Regions from separate parts of the Paenibacillus odorifer genome, predicted to be linked through region 1. Evidence: riboswitches for the same ligand, from Rfam matches in the RefSeq annotation. Region 1 holds a riboswitch; the other holds the start of a gene.
The links. A riboswitch is a leader RNA that binds a small molecule or an ion and turns the genes downstream of it on or off. The one in region 1 is predicted to bind cobalamin.
Positions count from the first base shown of each region.

Region 2: it holds a riboswitch for cobalamin, as region 1 does, so the genes downstream of both, PODO_RS03735 (S-layer homology domain-containing protein) here and PODO_RS29845 (DUF4430 domain-containing protein) in region 1, are expected to answer to the same signal.

Region 1 covers NZ_CP009428.1:1,033,238-1,040,878, reverse strand. Annotated here, with positions in the region: gene PODO_RS04390 (methyl-accepting chemotaxis protein) at 496-2,202, opposite strand; gene PODO_RS29845 (DUF4430 domain-containing protein) at 2,403-4,967, opposite strand; cobalamin riboswitch at 5,138-5,340, opposite strand; gene PODO_RS04380 (GAP1-N2 domain-containing protein) at 5,468-7,641, opposite strand, start outside.
Region 2 covers NZ_CP009428.1:864,568-872,208, reverse strand. Annotated here, with positions in the region: gene PODO_RS03735 (S-layer homology domain-containing protein) at 1-3,343, opposite strand, end outside; cobalamin riboswitch at 3,508-3,708, opposite strand; gene PODO_RS03730 (cellulase family glycosylhydrolase) at 4,051-5,772, shown strand; gene PODO_RS03725 (hypothetical protein) at 5,843-6,136, opposite strand; gene PODO_RS03720 (hypothetical protein) at 6,157-6,738, opposite strand; gene arcC (carbamate kinase) at 6,931-7,641, opposite strand, start outside.

The DNA.
Region 1 (7,641 bases):
TACGGGGTACGGGGTACGGGGTACGGGGTACGGGGTACGGGGTACGGGGTACGGGGTACGGGGTACGGGTACGGGGTACGGGGTACGGGGTACGGGGTACGGGGTACGGGGTACGGGGTACGGGGTACGGGGTACGGGGTACGGGGTACGGGGTACGGGGTACGGGGTACGGGGTACGGGGTACGGTTTACAGGTTATGGGGTACGAGTATACCGATCATCGCCGAAGTTTTTATTGTTTCCATCCCTCTGTCTTGCCTGCCAATAGTGTCGCTGGAGGTCACATAGCATATGTTTGCCCGCAACCTACTGAAACAAGCTTACATCTATCCGCTCCTGAGCTGCTGAGACCAACTTACATCTCTCCCACCTTGACCAACTGAGATCAGCTGGCTCGCGCTTGCTCCCAATCTGCTAAAACCACAAACAGCAGAGCAGCGATCTCCGTTACTGGAGAACCGCTGCTCTGCTGTTTTTTTAACATTATTATGAAGCTCTATAGTTTGAAGCTGGACAATATTTTTTGCAGATCTTCTGCCAGCACCGCTAAATACTGAGCTGAAGCCGACATTTCCTCCATTGCGGATAGTTGCTCCTGACTCGCTGCACTTGTGTCCTGAACACCCTCCGCCCCTTTACTAGATATAACGTTGACCTGTTCCATAGCTGCTGCCACACCTTGTGATTCCATGGCTACATGAGCAACCGCTTCTCTAATTTCGGCTGTCTGTAAGGTAGCTTCTTTAATGGAAGTCTGAATCTCATGAAAAGCTTGAGATACCAGATGACTTTGAACTACGCCATTGGTGACTAGCTCAGTACCCAAAGCCATGGATTCTACTGCGCTTTCGGTTTGCTTTTGGATATGTGTAATAATATCTGTAACCCGCAAAGAACTATTTCTAGTTGCTTCCGCCAGATTACGAATTTCTCCAGCAACTACAGCAAATCCCCGTCCATGCTCACCGGCCCGTGCTGCTTCTATAGAAGCGTTGAGCGCAAGCAGATTCGTCTGTGTAGCAATACCGTTAATCGTTGTAATAATTGTATTAATCTCTTGTGACAATGTCCCCAGATTAGAAACAATCTCCTGACTCTGAGTTACACTGAGGTCAATTTCCTTCATCTGCACAATGATTTGGTCTACAGCCTCTACTCCACGATCCGATGAACCGGAAACTACGCCCATTAGATCCGACATTTCATAGCTGCTGCCCTCTACGGCTGCAATATCATTGGTCATTGCTTTTATGGAACGTGTTGTATTGTTAATGCTCTCTGTCTGTTCATCAAAACCCGCGGCAATCTCTCCAGAAGATACAGCGATCATTTGTGAAGCCAATGAGGTCTGCTCAGCGCTTGCACTCATCTCTTCCGATGAAGCTGACAGCAGCTCCGCACTCTCTGCAATCCCTTGCATCATCTTCCGCAAGCCCTGCAGCATATTGTTAAATGAACTGTTAATTTGGCCGATCTCATCCTTGGCAGTGTACGTTGCTATTACGGTCAAATCTCCATTTTCTGCCCGCTTCATTATTCCTTGCAGTTCTTTAAGGGGTTTTGTTATCAGTCGAATGATTGCAATACTAATCACGATACAAATCACACAGGCGAACGTAATCATTATGGTATTGTTTACCCGCATGCTTTTAGCGGTTGCCATGGAATCTGAATTGTGTTCATCAGCATCTTTAAGCAACGAATCACTAATTCCTTTAAGTAGGTTGATCATTTTTTCACGGGAATCGTTAAACTCGCCTGAAAATACTCGATAGGCCTCTTGATTATGATTACTATCAGCAATCTTTATAATGTTGTCCCGCTGTGCGCGATAATCTGGCAAAAAGGACTCATACTCTTTGATTTTACTTACAATAGCAGGATCATTATACTGAATCGCTTTCACCTTGTTCATAAGTTCATTGTTATCCTGAACCTTCACTTGGATACTCTCAGAAAGTTCTTTGTTTTTGCTGGCATCAACGCTAATCAAACGCTCCAAAAGATAGGATTCAATAGCCCGATTATTCGTACGCATCTGCCCCACGTAAGAAACAGGCAATAAATTTTCATTATATGTCTCATTTGTCTTTTCGGCCATTCGGGTCATCGTGATGATGCCTATGCCCCCTACAACATTCACCATGATTACAGCGAATACCAAAAGCAGCCCTATTTTGTATTTCACTTTCAAATTTTTCATCTACACTCCGCCTTCGCATTATCTTATGATCTATCTATTTTTATCGGTCGGAAGGGCTAAGAGTTTGATGATTTTTTGAATATTGTGTCGAATAAAAGTATATATTGTCATAAAACGACTTTCCTCCAAATATAAAAAGGGCGGGCACCCGATCCGTTAGTTACTCCGAATCCATGTACCCGCCTAATCAATCCTCTTCCTTATTCTCCAGAGGTATAGTACCAATATAAAGTATCACCGTTCTGCAAAATATAGCTGTCTGCACTTATGCTTGGATCAGCATCCCGGTTCGTTTTATACTTCCATCCGCTGCTTGGGCCTTCATCAAATTCAGCCAACCCGTCAATAGACTTCACGTAGATGCTTCCAGCGTTGCCGGATGATACTACCTTAGTGCCTAATTGACTGACTAGTAAGCTATAAGCCGTTTCGCCCTCTTTTAGAGCTACTGTTGTACTGGCTAGGATGGTTCCCTTCCGGCTATCTCCAATCACTGAAAGGGTAGCGGTAGCTTTAGCTGGAGCAATAACAGACGATCCAACAGTCAGAGACTGAGTATAACGCGCTACGCTCGGTACGCTGTCTTTAGCATAGCCGGTAACAGTCATTGTATAGCTATTTGCCGGGAGACCCCCATCAACAACAGCTACACCTTGTTCATTCGTGATTACCTTCTTATCACCAATCGAAACCTGCACACCTGCTGCTGGTGAGGTAACCGGATCAGAAGTGAAACTGTCCTGATTCCACACCCACTTTTTCTGAGAAACCTTTACGGTAAAAGCTTCATTAGCTTTTGGCTGCGTTGGGGAAAGCGCCACAGAATCTATAACCTGTGTATTTTCACCTGCATAATAGACAAGCACACGATCGGATTCCTGTAGTTCGAACGCATCCATACCCACACTTGGATATATCCACTCCCCGCCGCGTGATACTACGAAGCTCCACCATCCGTCGTAAGTACCTTGCGAAACTCCATGGATACCTGATACAAAGTTGCCATAAGACGATTTGGTGATATCTACTTTAAAATCATCGGTAGACCCTAGTTGCTGCAACGCTTCAAGAGCATTGGAGGCTTTTAAAGTCCCTTCACTAATCAATCCTTCCGGGCCTTCAACGGTAAGTGAAGCTGTTACATTCTTAGAAATTACCTTTATAGCTTTTGTATATTTAGCAACCGTTGGCGCTTTACCTTCGCGGTAGCCAGTTACAGTCAGTGTATAGTCACCTGCGGGCACATTTCCTGAGAATACGGCCTCACCTTTAGCATTCGTCGTTACCGTCTGAGCTCCAATTTGGACCTGAACACCCGCAGCTTTTGCAGTTACAGGAGAGGAAGTGTTCGTAGCAGCGTCCCATTTCCACGTCTTACTAGTTACAATGACGTTAAAAGAATCGCCCTCTTTAAGATTTGCTTTGGAAAGGGTAACGGAATCCACAAGTTTAGTGTCATCTCCGGCATAATAAACCAGTACCTGATCTGAATCTTTAAGTACAAAATCACTCATGCCTACATCGGGATTAATCCATTTTCCGTCACGTGATACAACATACATCCATCCGTCATAACCACCAAAGCTTCCAGCAGCAATACTTCCGATGCCAGTCACATAACTGCCCGAAGGATTCGTGATCGGCAAGTTCGTTTGAAGCGCCAGCTTCTCTAACGCTCCAAGTGCGTTGCCAGCATAGGCGTACCCTTGTGCCAACGTGGCCCGTGGTCCCTCAATCGTTACAGGAGCGTAGATGAGTGAGCTCTGAACGGAGGATTTGGAAAAATCGTATAGCTTACTGTTGCTTCCTTTATACAGCAAATTATACGCAACCAGCGCCTGAAGTCCTTGCTCTGTCGCCAGAACATTACTGCTTCCACCACGGCTATGGGTGAAGCTACCATCAGCTAGACGATAGCTAAGCAGGTTCTCCATTAGATCCACTTTGTTTTTGGTGTATTCTAATCCACTAGGATCAACTCCGAAGGATGTGAGTCCAAGGATTGCTTGTGCGCTACTTTCAGCACTGTCACCGTAACCCCCATGGCTATCTTGAGCTGCAGATAACCAAGCTACGGCTTGTAGCCCTGCTAAGTAGGCTTCAGGATTATTTTTATGTGCCGCCAGAGCCGTCAAGGTTATCGCTGTCATATCAGACTCACTTGCGCCCGAGGTTAATGCAAAGCCCCCATCCGGATTCTGTTTGGAGAGAATCTCCGTAAGGAGCTTATCCGCCGTCCATTTCGCGTCACTTGGGATATTATATTTACCAGAATCCAGCGCAAGTAAGGCATATACCGGATTATTTAGCGTCTGTTCACTGAGCTTGCTGTTATTATAAATTTTCTCAATCAGATTATAGCCAGGAGTCGTTCCGTTACCAGCAAAGCTAGTAGGATCTGCACCAATCGCTCTCACTGCGAGCACGATTCGAGCATAATCGGTTACATTGGCGAAATTGCCAGCTGCATCCTTTACTTTTTTCTCAAGCTCTGAATGGTAACTGGCTGGCAGCTTATATCCTGCTTGCGCTAATCCAATAGCTTGCCAATCCGATTGCACGCCACCTTTCAAGAGATATTCTGCAGCCGCATAAGTCGCATCCGCAACATTAATCCGCTCCGCAGCAGTTGCTTCCAGACCGGAGCCAGCGCTCGCTTCTGCAAATATTTGTCCTGCCGGAGCAAGAGATGTTCCTAGAATTGAAATGACCATGAATAAGGCCAGCCCAAGTGCTACAAACTTGGAAGACATGATTTTCTTCATTGTTTAACCTCTTTCTGTATAAGAATGGGTACTGCTGGGAATAAGACGCATAACATAAAGACCGCCCCTTTGGAGGGCGGTCAGGGAAGATTACAAATCGAGGCTCCGGCGCTTGCTTCCTGCCGATAGTCCATCTGTATATGTTCCACATTCTTACCCCACGAAGAATAGAAACGCTCACAAAAAAGGCAGGTCTCCTGGCTAATGCTTCATCGCTGTTCTTCACCTTCCCACCCTACCTTCAGGGCAGTGGCTTATAGAAGAAACGCTCCGCACATACAGTGGCGGGACCACGCCGGACTCATGCACCGGACTTCCCTTTTAAGCAGACGACTAGATTGATAGAGTCTGCACCTTTTCCAGTATGTAGTATCTTATTTTGACATCCATAATCATATCTATTAATACATAGCATGTCTATAGAAAAGCTTAGTATGGGCAGCAAAAAAATGAACAGCAATACACCACCTGCCGGTAGGTATTGCTGTTCAGAAAGCTTGTTATTCGGCTGTTCCTTCCGGACTTGCAGTTGGGGAGGGTTCAGCACTTGAATCAGAAGCTGGTGGAAAATTAGGGTCGGGATCTACGATCAATGTAAATCTTCCGGCCTTGATCATACTTTTCTCTAGAATTGTCGCTCCAGGCTCCAATGTAACCTCAACCTGATAGGATGGTTGTTCACCTTCAGTCACAGCTGTTGCGGAAGGCAACCCAGTGCTGTCCTCAGTATCAGAGGAAGGCGTAGGAGACGGAGAAGCATCAGCTACTGCGTTAGGAGCATCTGCACCTTCTGCTGTTCCTCCAGTAGTGCCAGCGGCATCTGAATCGGCTGCGGCGTTTCCCTCATCCGTCCCATCCGTTGACGGCACTGGACAAGTGCCATTCGTAGCAGCGACCTTAAAGCTTTTATCTATCTCTGTAGACGAAGACATTAAACTAATCTCAGTCGGTTGAAACTGCACACAGTCATCTGCACTTGCGAAGGTGAACACCAATATGCTGCTCCCCTTATCTCCTTCGTCGCTCTGATCCTTCAAGTATACTGAAGCCGGAGGCAGCTCATTACCTGCACTCTGAACAGGGGTCGGCTCAGGGCTTGTCCCCGGCAGAGCCGTCTTCGTATCATCCGGGCGTAACATACTGAATACGATAATTGCAATAATCACCAGAATACCCGTAATGGAGCCGGAGATTAAGAGTCGAAATCGGCTGCGGCTGATCCAGCGCGCCAGCGGGGAAGCCAGTTGGGAGCGGGCTTCATTGTACACATTTTGCAGAGCAGGCCGAGCTGCCGCGACATAGTTCTTTCGGAATTCCCGATTCTTGAACGCTTCACGATCACTGCTCAGGAAATACTTCAGAATCGCCTTACGGTAACCCGGTTGCAGCTTTTTATTCGAAACCGTAAATAAAGGATTGCCTTGCGACCAAGCAAAAAACCGATAGATGATTTCTTTGTCGGAACCGGATTTACGCTTTAACAGCTCCAGAAGCGCATCGTAATCCAGCGGACCCCCTTCACGCTGAGTTGTATAGTAAAAGGCTAGCGGAAGCCGTTCAAAGGGTTCCAGAACACGCGCCTCTTTTAGCAAACGACGACCCAGTAGCTGCACATCGTCTAGTTCCTGCGGAGACAATCCTGTAAAAATCTCTTCATTCGGCTTCTCTTCACCAAACCAGCGGTAAGCTGCACGCAGCGCATTCTCTTTCTGCTTGCTAATCCTATCCAGTGGCGGCTGCCAATCGACAACATTACCATACCGTAAAAAAACTACCTCCAGAAGCTCCTCCTGCGTCATATCGGAAAGCGATAAGCGGTTCAGTAAGAATCTATCTGCTGAAGCAGCAAGATCCTGCATTAGGGAGAGTGCCTTAGGAGCAACTCCTGTTCCTTTGCGGCGATCTTTTTCTGCCTTATCTACAATTTCATGAATTTCCGCTACAGAAGCCACCGGATCATGTTCCAGCTGGAGCTTTTCAAGCAAATAATCCTTCACAGCATTTTGAGCAAAAGACTGCTCTAACGCCACTGGCAGGAACCGCCCCCAATGGAGTACAAAGCTCAGTATATCCGCAGATCTGGACGCCGCAGCTAGTCTTGATTCCATATAAGGCTCAAGTAGCTGCTTACGGAAATATGTTTCAGACATCACGCGCTGGAAGTAGGCTCCACTTAACTCATCATTACTCTCAATGATCCCGTAAGCGGCACTCAAGATATCCTTGCGGCCCGCTTCCACACTATGAAGCATCCCATTGATGAAATAATCCACGATTCTGACCCTGTAATTGTGATCCTTAAGTACAAAATACTCCTTAAAACATTCCATAATCGCCGGATCTGGCACATTCCTTTGCCGAATCAGATCAAATTCCCGGTCGAACCGTTCTAAGAAAATATCGTTCAAGCGGATTCTAGAATGAATTGCACCGTCTGGTTTAAGGTAAGAGAGCAAACCACTTAGCACCGCACTCTTATTCTCCGTATATAAATGCTCGTTCCCTTGCTCAATCTCATAAAATATAGCCAGCTCATTATAGAAAGCAAGGGATAGCTTATGCTCAGGACTCTCTCCACGCAGAATCTGATCGGCGAAGCTTACAAAGTCGTTAATATCTCCTGGATTCAGCAGTAACAGCTTCCACACCAAATCAGCATAAGGCTGGCGGGACT
Region 2 (7,641 bases), 170 kb from region 1:
CAAGTTCTAATGCAGAAACGAGAATCTTAGTGAACTCCGCTCTTGTGATATAAGCCTTCGGATTCACCTGACCATTGTTCCCTTGGATATATCCTTTTACTGTAGCTGTTTCAATCGCTGAATAGGCCCAGGAAGAGATCTTATCAGCATCTGTATACAGTTGTTTAATATCATTCGTATTCTGGGTAGGATCCTTAGGAGTCACTGTTGGAGATGGACTCACATTTGGATCACCACTGCCTTCCGGAGTAGCTCCCCCACCAGGAGCCGGAGTAGCACCAGGCTTAGGCGTTGGGGTTGGGCTCATCGTTGGTATCGGTGCATTTAGATCCACACCCAAATTCGTAGTATAACGCCACTGAATTCTGTCCCCGGCACTTAGGTCATATGAAGATGCACCATAATTAGGATATTTCCCATTCACATTATACATCCATCCACTGCCGCTGCCATGGTCAAATTCCCCATCACCAGCTATGGATTCAACATATACACTTCCAAAGTCACTGTTCCAGGAATCTCTATAGTCGATACCGCGGCTATCCAGCACTCTTTTTAGTACAGACCACACTGTGTCACCAGATTGTAGCTCTACCTGTACAGATGGAACAACATATCCCTTATTAATCGTAAGCTTATCCACGGACAGGATTACATATGGTTTCGATGGAGTGGTTCCGCCACCATTGTTGCCGCCATTTCCTTCACCATTTCCACTACCATTACCTCCGCCATTACCGTTACCACCGTCGCCGCCAGGTGTTTGTACTGCACTGGAAGCATAAGCAATGTAGTCAGTGAAGTGATTGGTTTTTACAATTAAATCATTTCCACTATCATAGGCATACTCAGACTTACCGCTTGCAAAACCTAAGTCATCACTTGCAAATTTTTGAATGGCATGAGGAGTGCCATTTTGAATATAAGCTGCATCTTTTCCTTTAAGGTCCTTAAAGGTTAACGTAATAAATTGACTGAATTCTACTCTTGCACTACCACCCATGGAAAATGTTTGAAGAATGTTATCAAGCTTCTTGTCCCCGGGAATAATCTGATTCACGCTATCTTTTAGTGCAGATTCTCCACCGGTTAAAGCTGAAATCAGTTCAATTGCAGAGGCATCCCCACTTGTAACTTTTGCACCCTTAGGAATGACTACAGATACGTTACCTTTTATGGCCTCTATCTGAGGAAGGTCGCTGTTACTTGGTAAATTGACACTAACCTTCGATTGATTTCCCTCCGGAATAGCTACTGTGATTTCTTTGTTGCTATCTCCAGTGCTGATCGGAACGATATAATCATTAGCGTCATTTGGGATTTCAACTTTCGGGTTCTCCCCAGAAGGTAACGGAAATTCTTTCGGACCCTCTGGTTGCCCAGGCCCCGGTTCTTCTGGTTGTTCCACTTTCACATCATTCATATCAAAGAGACGGTTGCTATGATTGATCAGACGATCATAAGACACAAGTGCATACGTACCTTGGTCCGTTGCCATATTGTCCACTTTGCCTGTGAGGATATGCTTAAATCCACCCTCAGGTGCAGCAAAGCTAAGCAGTGCATCAATAAGCGAATTTCCACTTTTAACAAATCTAGCGTCCGTGTGCGGATCTACGCCCACACCAGTTAAGGCTACAATTACCTGTGAGATACTTTCGCTGCTAGTGCTTCCCCAGCTTGTAAATCCGCCTTGATTGTTTTGGTTATCGGACAGCCATTGGATGGCCCGATCCACGGCGGCTTTTACATCATCTCGGGTTGCATAATAAGGTGCAAGAGCTTGCATCGCCATCGCAGTCATATCGACATCTGCTTTGGTTACGCCTAATGCCCAGCCACCAGCTTCTTCTGTACCTTTTTTAACCTCTTTATCTAAAATATACTGAACTAGTTTTTCTCTTGTGGTCTGTTCTGTAACTCCATCAACTACAGGGATCTCATAGTTATGGCTATCTAGCGCAATCAGAGCAAAAATCGGACCATTATTGCCTTGCTTTTGGATATATTGATAATCAGCGAGTGCTTTTCTCAGATCATATCCCGCAACATTTGTGATATCTTTTCCGATAGAGGTAAGCCCTAGAATCGCTCTGGAATTCTCTGTGCTTTTATTGGCGTCGAGTTTTCCATCCTCTTTAATGATCGATGCTATTTTCGTCGCTACATTGTTGTAATAAAGATCGTAATAACCGTTAGGTACTGTATAGTTCGCCCGTGCCAGAGAAAGGATCGACCATTCTCCACTACCTGTACCAAACGACGGATTCTTTACAGTGTTTAGAATATAGGCAAGGCTTTTATCTAACTGTTGTTTGACGGCAACTGTAGTTTCCAGTTTGTAAGTAACTTGATAAGTTACATTTGTTTTGTTTCCAGCTCCGTCAAGAGCCGTTACAGTAATTGCATTACTGCCTGAATTCAGAGAAGCTTTGTACTCCCCATTCGCAGGTGATAAAGTAACACCATTCAGCTTCACTTCTGGAATGATGTCACTATATACATTGTCTGTGACAGCTACTTTGAAGCTTATTTCTTTATTGGATACTTCCTGTTTATCTTGTATGCCACTTACTGTAATAACAGGGGGTTCTATGTCTAATGCATGGTTAAGCCCTACAAGTGCATGATCTACACTTATTTGAGAGCTTGCCATATTTTCGAGCACGGAATAGGCTTGATAAACTGCCGATTGTACTACTGGTCTGTCCAAAATAGTTTCTTTATTAGGGTCACTGTTAATCTCGGCGATTTCCGCAGTTAAAGCATCCTTATTGGCAAGTTGAACGGGGATTTCTCCCCAGCCACCAAGATCAGAACCATAGCCATAAGTGGTGAACTGAGTTCGAATGATGTCACCGTCTTGAGGCTTATAATCGGTCATCCCAAACGGAGGAAACACATTATTTACTGCATACATCCAACCCGACATGGAGGTGTAGTCAAACTGACTTAACCACTCTGGGTCTGCTTTAGTGCCGACTGTATTCCCATCGGCTGAAATCATATCTAAAATATATTGTGGAATATTGACTTCGCTTCTGCCACTATCTTTAACTTCTGATAAATAAAAACCACTATCTATATTTCCTAAATGTCTATAATTCCCATCTCCTAGCGCACGTGTTATTAAAGATGCGCCATTATCGCCTTCATAAATCGGAACTTTAATAGGTTCCTTAATATACCCTTGGCCTAAGGTGAATTTCTCTACGGATACAGATACATACCCTTTAAGGGTAGAGCTTGCTCCATTTGCTTGAGCTGGGATAACACTTGTAGAGAATGTCGTGATAAATACAGCTACAATGAGTAACCACGCTAAAAACTTATTTTTCTTCATTTTTCCATAACCCTTCCCTTCATACCTATGATAAAAAACAGAATAAACTTTCTTATAACCACAAAAAAAACCACTCAACATAAACGTCAAGAGGTTAAGATAGTGAACCACAATACTAGCTGGCAAACACTATTCAAGCACCTCTCTATCGATCGTAGAGTTTGATGGTGTAACAGAAAAAGGCAGATATTCTGGCTCAAGTATCATCACCCTTGCTGCCTTCCCAGTTTCCCAGTGGCATTTTGCAAGGACTCCTCTTTTACAGCGGCGGGACCGCGCGGGATTCACACCCGCTTTCCATTTAACCAATCTATGATTGTACTTCCGCAACATTCATAGTTGGCACCTATTTCTAATTTTAAATTTTCATGCTTCATCATATCTAATATATATGCTTTTGTCATGTTATATTTCTTTTTTGTATAACGGGCAGCTAGAGATAATCCTATTGAATAACCAATTTCTACGAGTAGGGATATTTAAATAATTTCTTTATCCAACTGTGGGGAAAATTAATTTAAATCACTAATTCTTATATGAATTTGCCACAAATTAGTAAGGTACTCGCTGAGTGAATTCTATGTTAGGGTATATTCAGAAAGCGTTTACAAAAATAACATTGGAGGTGTTCGTGTTCATCTAACCACCAAGTACAGCGTCAAAGCCAGGTCCAAGCATCCTAAATTTATCTCACAAAGGAGAATTCAATGACTACGCGAATCCAGAAATCCTTCTTATCATTGACACTTGTCACCGCTCTTCTGCTCTCTCTGTTCTCATCCATGGCTGCAGCTGCAACTAAGGATGAGCAACAAGCTAAGGCAGCGCCAAAGAGTAAGATCCAATCCTATGTAGACGAAATGCAGCCCGGATGGAACCTCGGTAATACTTTAGATGCTACAGGTGAGGACGAAACCTCCTGGGGCAATCCTCGTGTGACCCAAGAACTTATTAAAAAGATCGCCGCTCAAGGCTATAAAAGTATTCGGATTCCTGTGACCTGGGATACTCACATGGGTGCGGCACCAGACTATACCCTAGAAAAAGCCTACCTCGACCGTGTGGAAGAAGTTGTCGGCTGGGCACTGGACGCCAAGCTTTATGTCATGATTAATGTCCATCATGATTCCTGGCTATGGGTAAGCCATATGGAAGAAAAACACGATGAAACGCTGGCGCGTTATAATGCAGCCTGGACTCAAATTGCCGATCGCTTTAAGGACAAATCCGATAAGCTGATGTTCGAGAGCATAAATGAGCCTCGGTTCACCGATGGTGGAAGCACAGACGAAGCAAAAATGGAGCAAATGCTTACTGAACTCAATAACTCCTTCTATCAGATCGTGCGGAAATCCGGTGGGAAAAACGACCTCCGCCCACTTGTATTGCCTTCATTAGAGTCTTCACCTACACAAACAAGAATGGATCATCTCTATAAGACGATTACGGCTCTAAACGATCCGAATATTATTGCGACCGTTCACTTCTATGGCTTCTGGCCTTTTAGTGTGAACATTGCCGGCTACACCACATTTGAAAAAGATACAAAAAACGATATCACTCAAACTTTTGATAACGTTTACAATACATTTGTAGCTAAAGGCATCCCTGTCATCGTCGGCGAATTTGGTTTATTAGGTTTCGATAAAGACACGGGTGTGATTGAACAGGGCGAGAAGCTTAAATTCTTCGAGTATCTGACTTATTATTTGAAAGAAAAGAAAATGACTTCCATGCTCTGGGATAACGGGCAGCATTTCAATCGTAAAACTTATAAGTGGTCTGATCCTGAACTCCACAATGTATTAATGTCTGGTCTGAAGGAGCGTTCCTCCAGCACCGAAAGCGATTTGGTCTACCTAAAAAAAGGTGCACAAATCAAAGATACCAAGGTTAAGCTAAACCTGAACGGCAATAAGCTAACCACCATTAGTGCCAACGGAAAATATCTGACCAAAGGTAAAGATTACACATTAAATGGTGAGGAGCTCATCCTCAAAGCCAGCCAACTCAAAAAGCTCACAGCTTCCCAAAAATACGGTGAAAATGCCGTGCTGACTCTGAAATTCAACAAGGGTGTTGCGTGGAGACTTAAGGTGATTGTGTATGACACAGCTAAATTAAGCGATGCAAAAGGCACGACTGAATCCTTTGCCATTCCGACCACCTTTAATGGTAACCAGCTTGCCACAATGGAAGCTGTATATACCGCTGGTGGCAATGCAGGTCCGCAGGACTGGACTCCATTTAAGGAATTCGGCAATACCTTCTCACCTTCTTATAACACTAAAGAAATCAAGCTGCTTCCCGCGTTCTTTAAAGATGTTAAAGACGGCGAGGTTATCCTAAAATTCCACTTCTGGAATGGGGATATCATCACCTACAAGATCACGAAGAGCGGAGCAAACGTTGTAGGAAAGTCCTCTTAAGCATCCGTCCTGTTAACAACACAAATAGGGGTGTCCCTACGCGGGAACACCCCTATTTGTATTGTACCCATCACATATTAACCTCGTCATACGAAATTATCATCAACCGATAAATTAAATAAACGCCAAGATAGGCTCCGGTAATAAGAAACATTGGATTTAAAAATATCGCATGGATCGAGGTCATAAATACAGCATGATCCCTTAATATTTCGTAAATCGCCAAAGCGGAAATATTTCCAAAGATAATCGCACTTAAGACCGAAGCAACATTGAATACCATACGCCACTTTATCGATTTACCTTGTAACATCAGCATGACAATGGGAACAATAATACTACCAAGTACGATTAGAAATTTCATCCAGTCACCTCGGTAAATTTTTAATCGTCCAGTTCCACGCTTTCGATTTGTCCGTCTGCATTTACCGTCCACTCGATTTCAACGCCATTATTTAATCCGAGCTTGTCTTCATCTTCAATGACTATATGATCAGGAATCGTTAAGGTTTGCTCTTTACCGCCCTCCACTTGAACGGTAATCTGTTTATCCTTAACCGCAGTGATCCTTCCGTCATATTCAATCTGCTGCAAAACAATCTTTTGATTCTGATCTGTAATGGTAACCCGCTTGCCACCGTCGCTTAACAGTTCAACCTTTTTATGATAGCTATCTTTTAACGAAACATCCTTGATAACTCTCTGAATGCTCACTCCCTCTGGAAGTTCCCCAGTATTTGAACCGGGTGACGCAGATGTCATGGGTTGTTCTGTTGCGTTATTCGTAGGCGCAGGTGTAGTAGCTTCTGCAGAAGGTGCTGTGGTTTCTACTTGAGCCGTTGGAGTAGCCACTTGAGTCTCATCCGCTGCTTTAGTGCATCCACTTAACAATACCGTACATGCACAAATACAACAAAGAATTGTAGCCCTGGTAAAACGTTGTGTTGTTCCTTTATTCGATCTCATCTTTTACCCCCGCATTTTAATGTATTCTTTTTTATATAGTGGACATAGTTTTACCTCTTATCTTCCTTTTATTCACCAGAATAAGGCCATCTGAAAGCAGCAGTTGAGTAACAATTCATGAACATGTCAAAAAACCGCCCTGATTTAGATCAGTGGCGGTCTCCATGAAATGATGAGATAAATAAGATCATATTAATTTACAATATGTGTGCCAGCCTGTTGGCTCATCGCAGCTTTCATATTTTCCGGATTAGTAATGATAACTCTACGTCCCTCCTTTTTCAAAAAGCTAAGACTTGCTTCAATTTTAGGCTGCATACTTCCAGCAGGAAAATGACCCTGCTCCGCATATACCATCATTTCTGCCGCTGTAACTTCTTCAAGAGCCTTCTGCTCAGGCGTACCGAAATTTACACATACCTGAGGAACTCCTGTTGTAATAATCAGCGATTCTGCATCGATCTGTTCGGCCAACAGACTTGTAGCAAAATCTTTGTCAATGACCGCATCGATACCTTCGTAGGTATTATTTTCGGTTTTGATCACAGGAATCCCGCCTCCGCCAACAGCGATCACCACATAACCCGTCTCAATGAGTGATTTAATGACGTCTTTTTCAACGATATCAATCGGCTTAGGCGATGGAACAACACGGCGGTAACCACGACCTGAATCCTCAATGATGACCCAATCTGGCTTGGCACGCTTCATCTCCTCTGCTTGCTCAAGCGTGAAGAAGGAGCCCACTGGTTTCGAGGGAGACTGAAAATTCGGATCATTTTTGCTAACCTCGACCTGAGTAATAACTGTGGCAACCTTCTTGTCTAATCTGCGGTGAATGAATTCATTTGTTAAGGCCTGCTGAATTAAATAACCTATGCCCCCTTGCGTGCCCGCCACGCA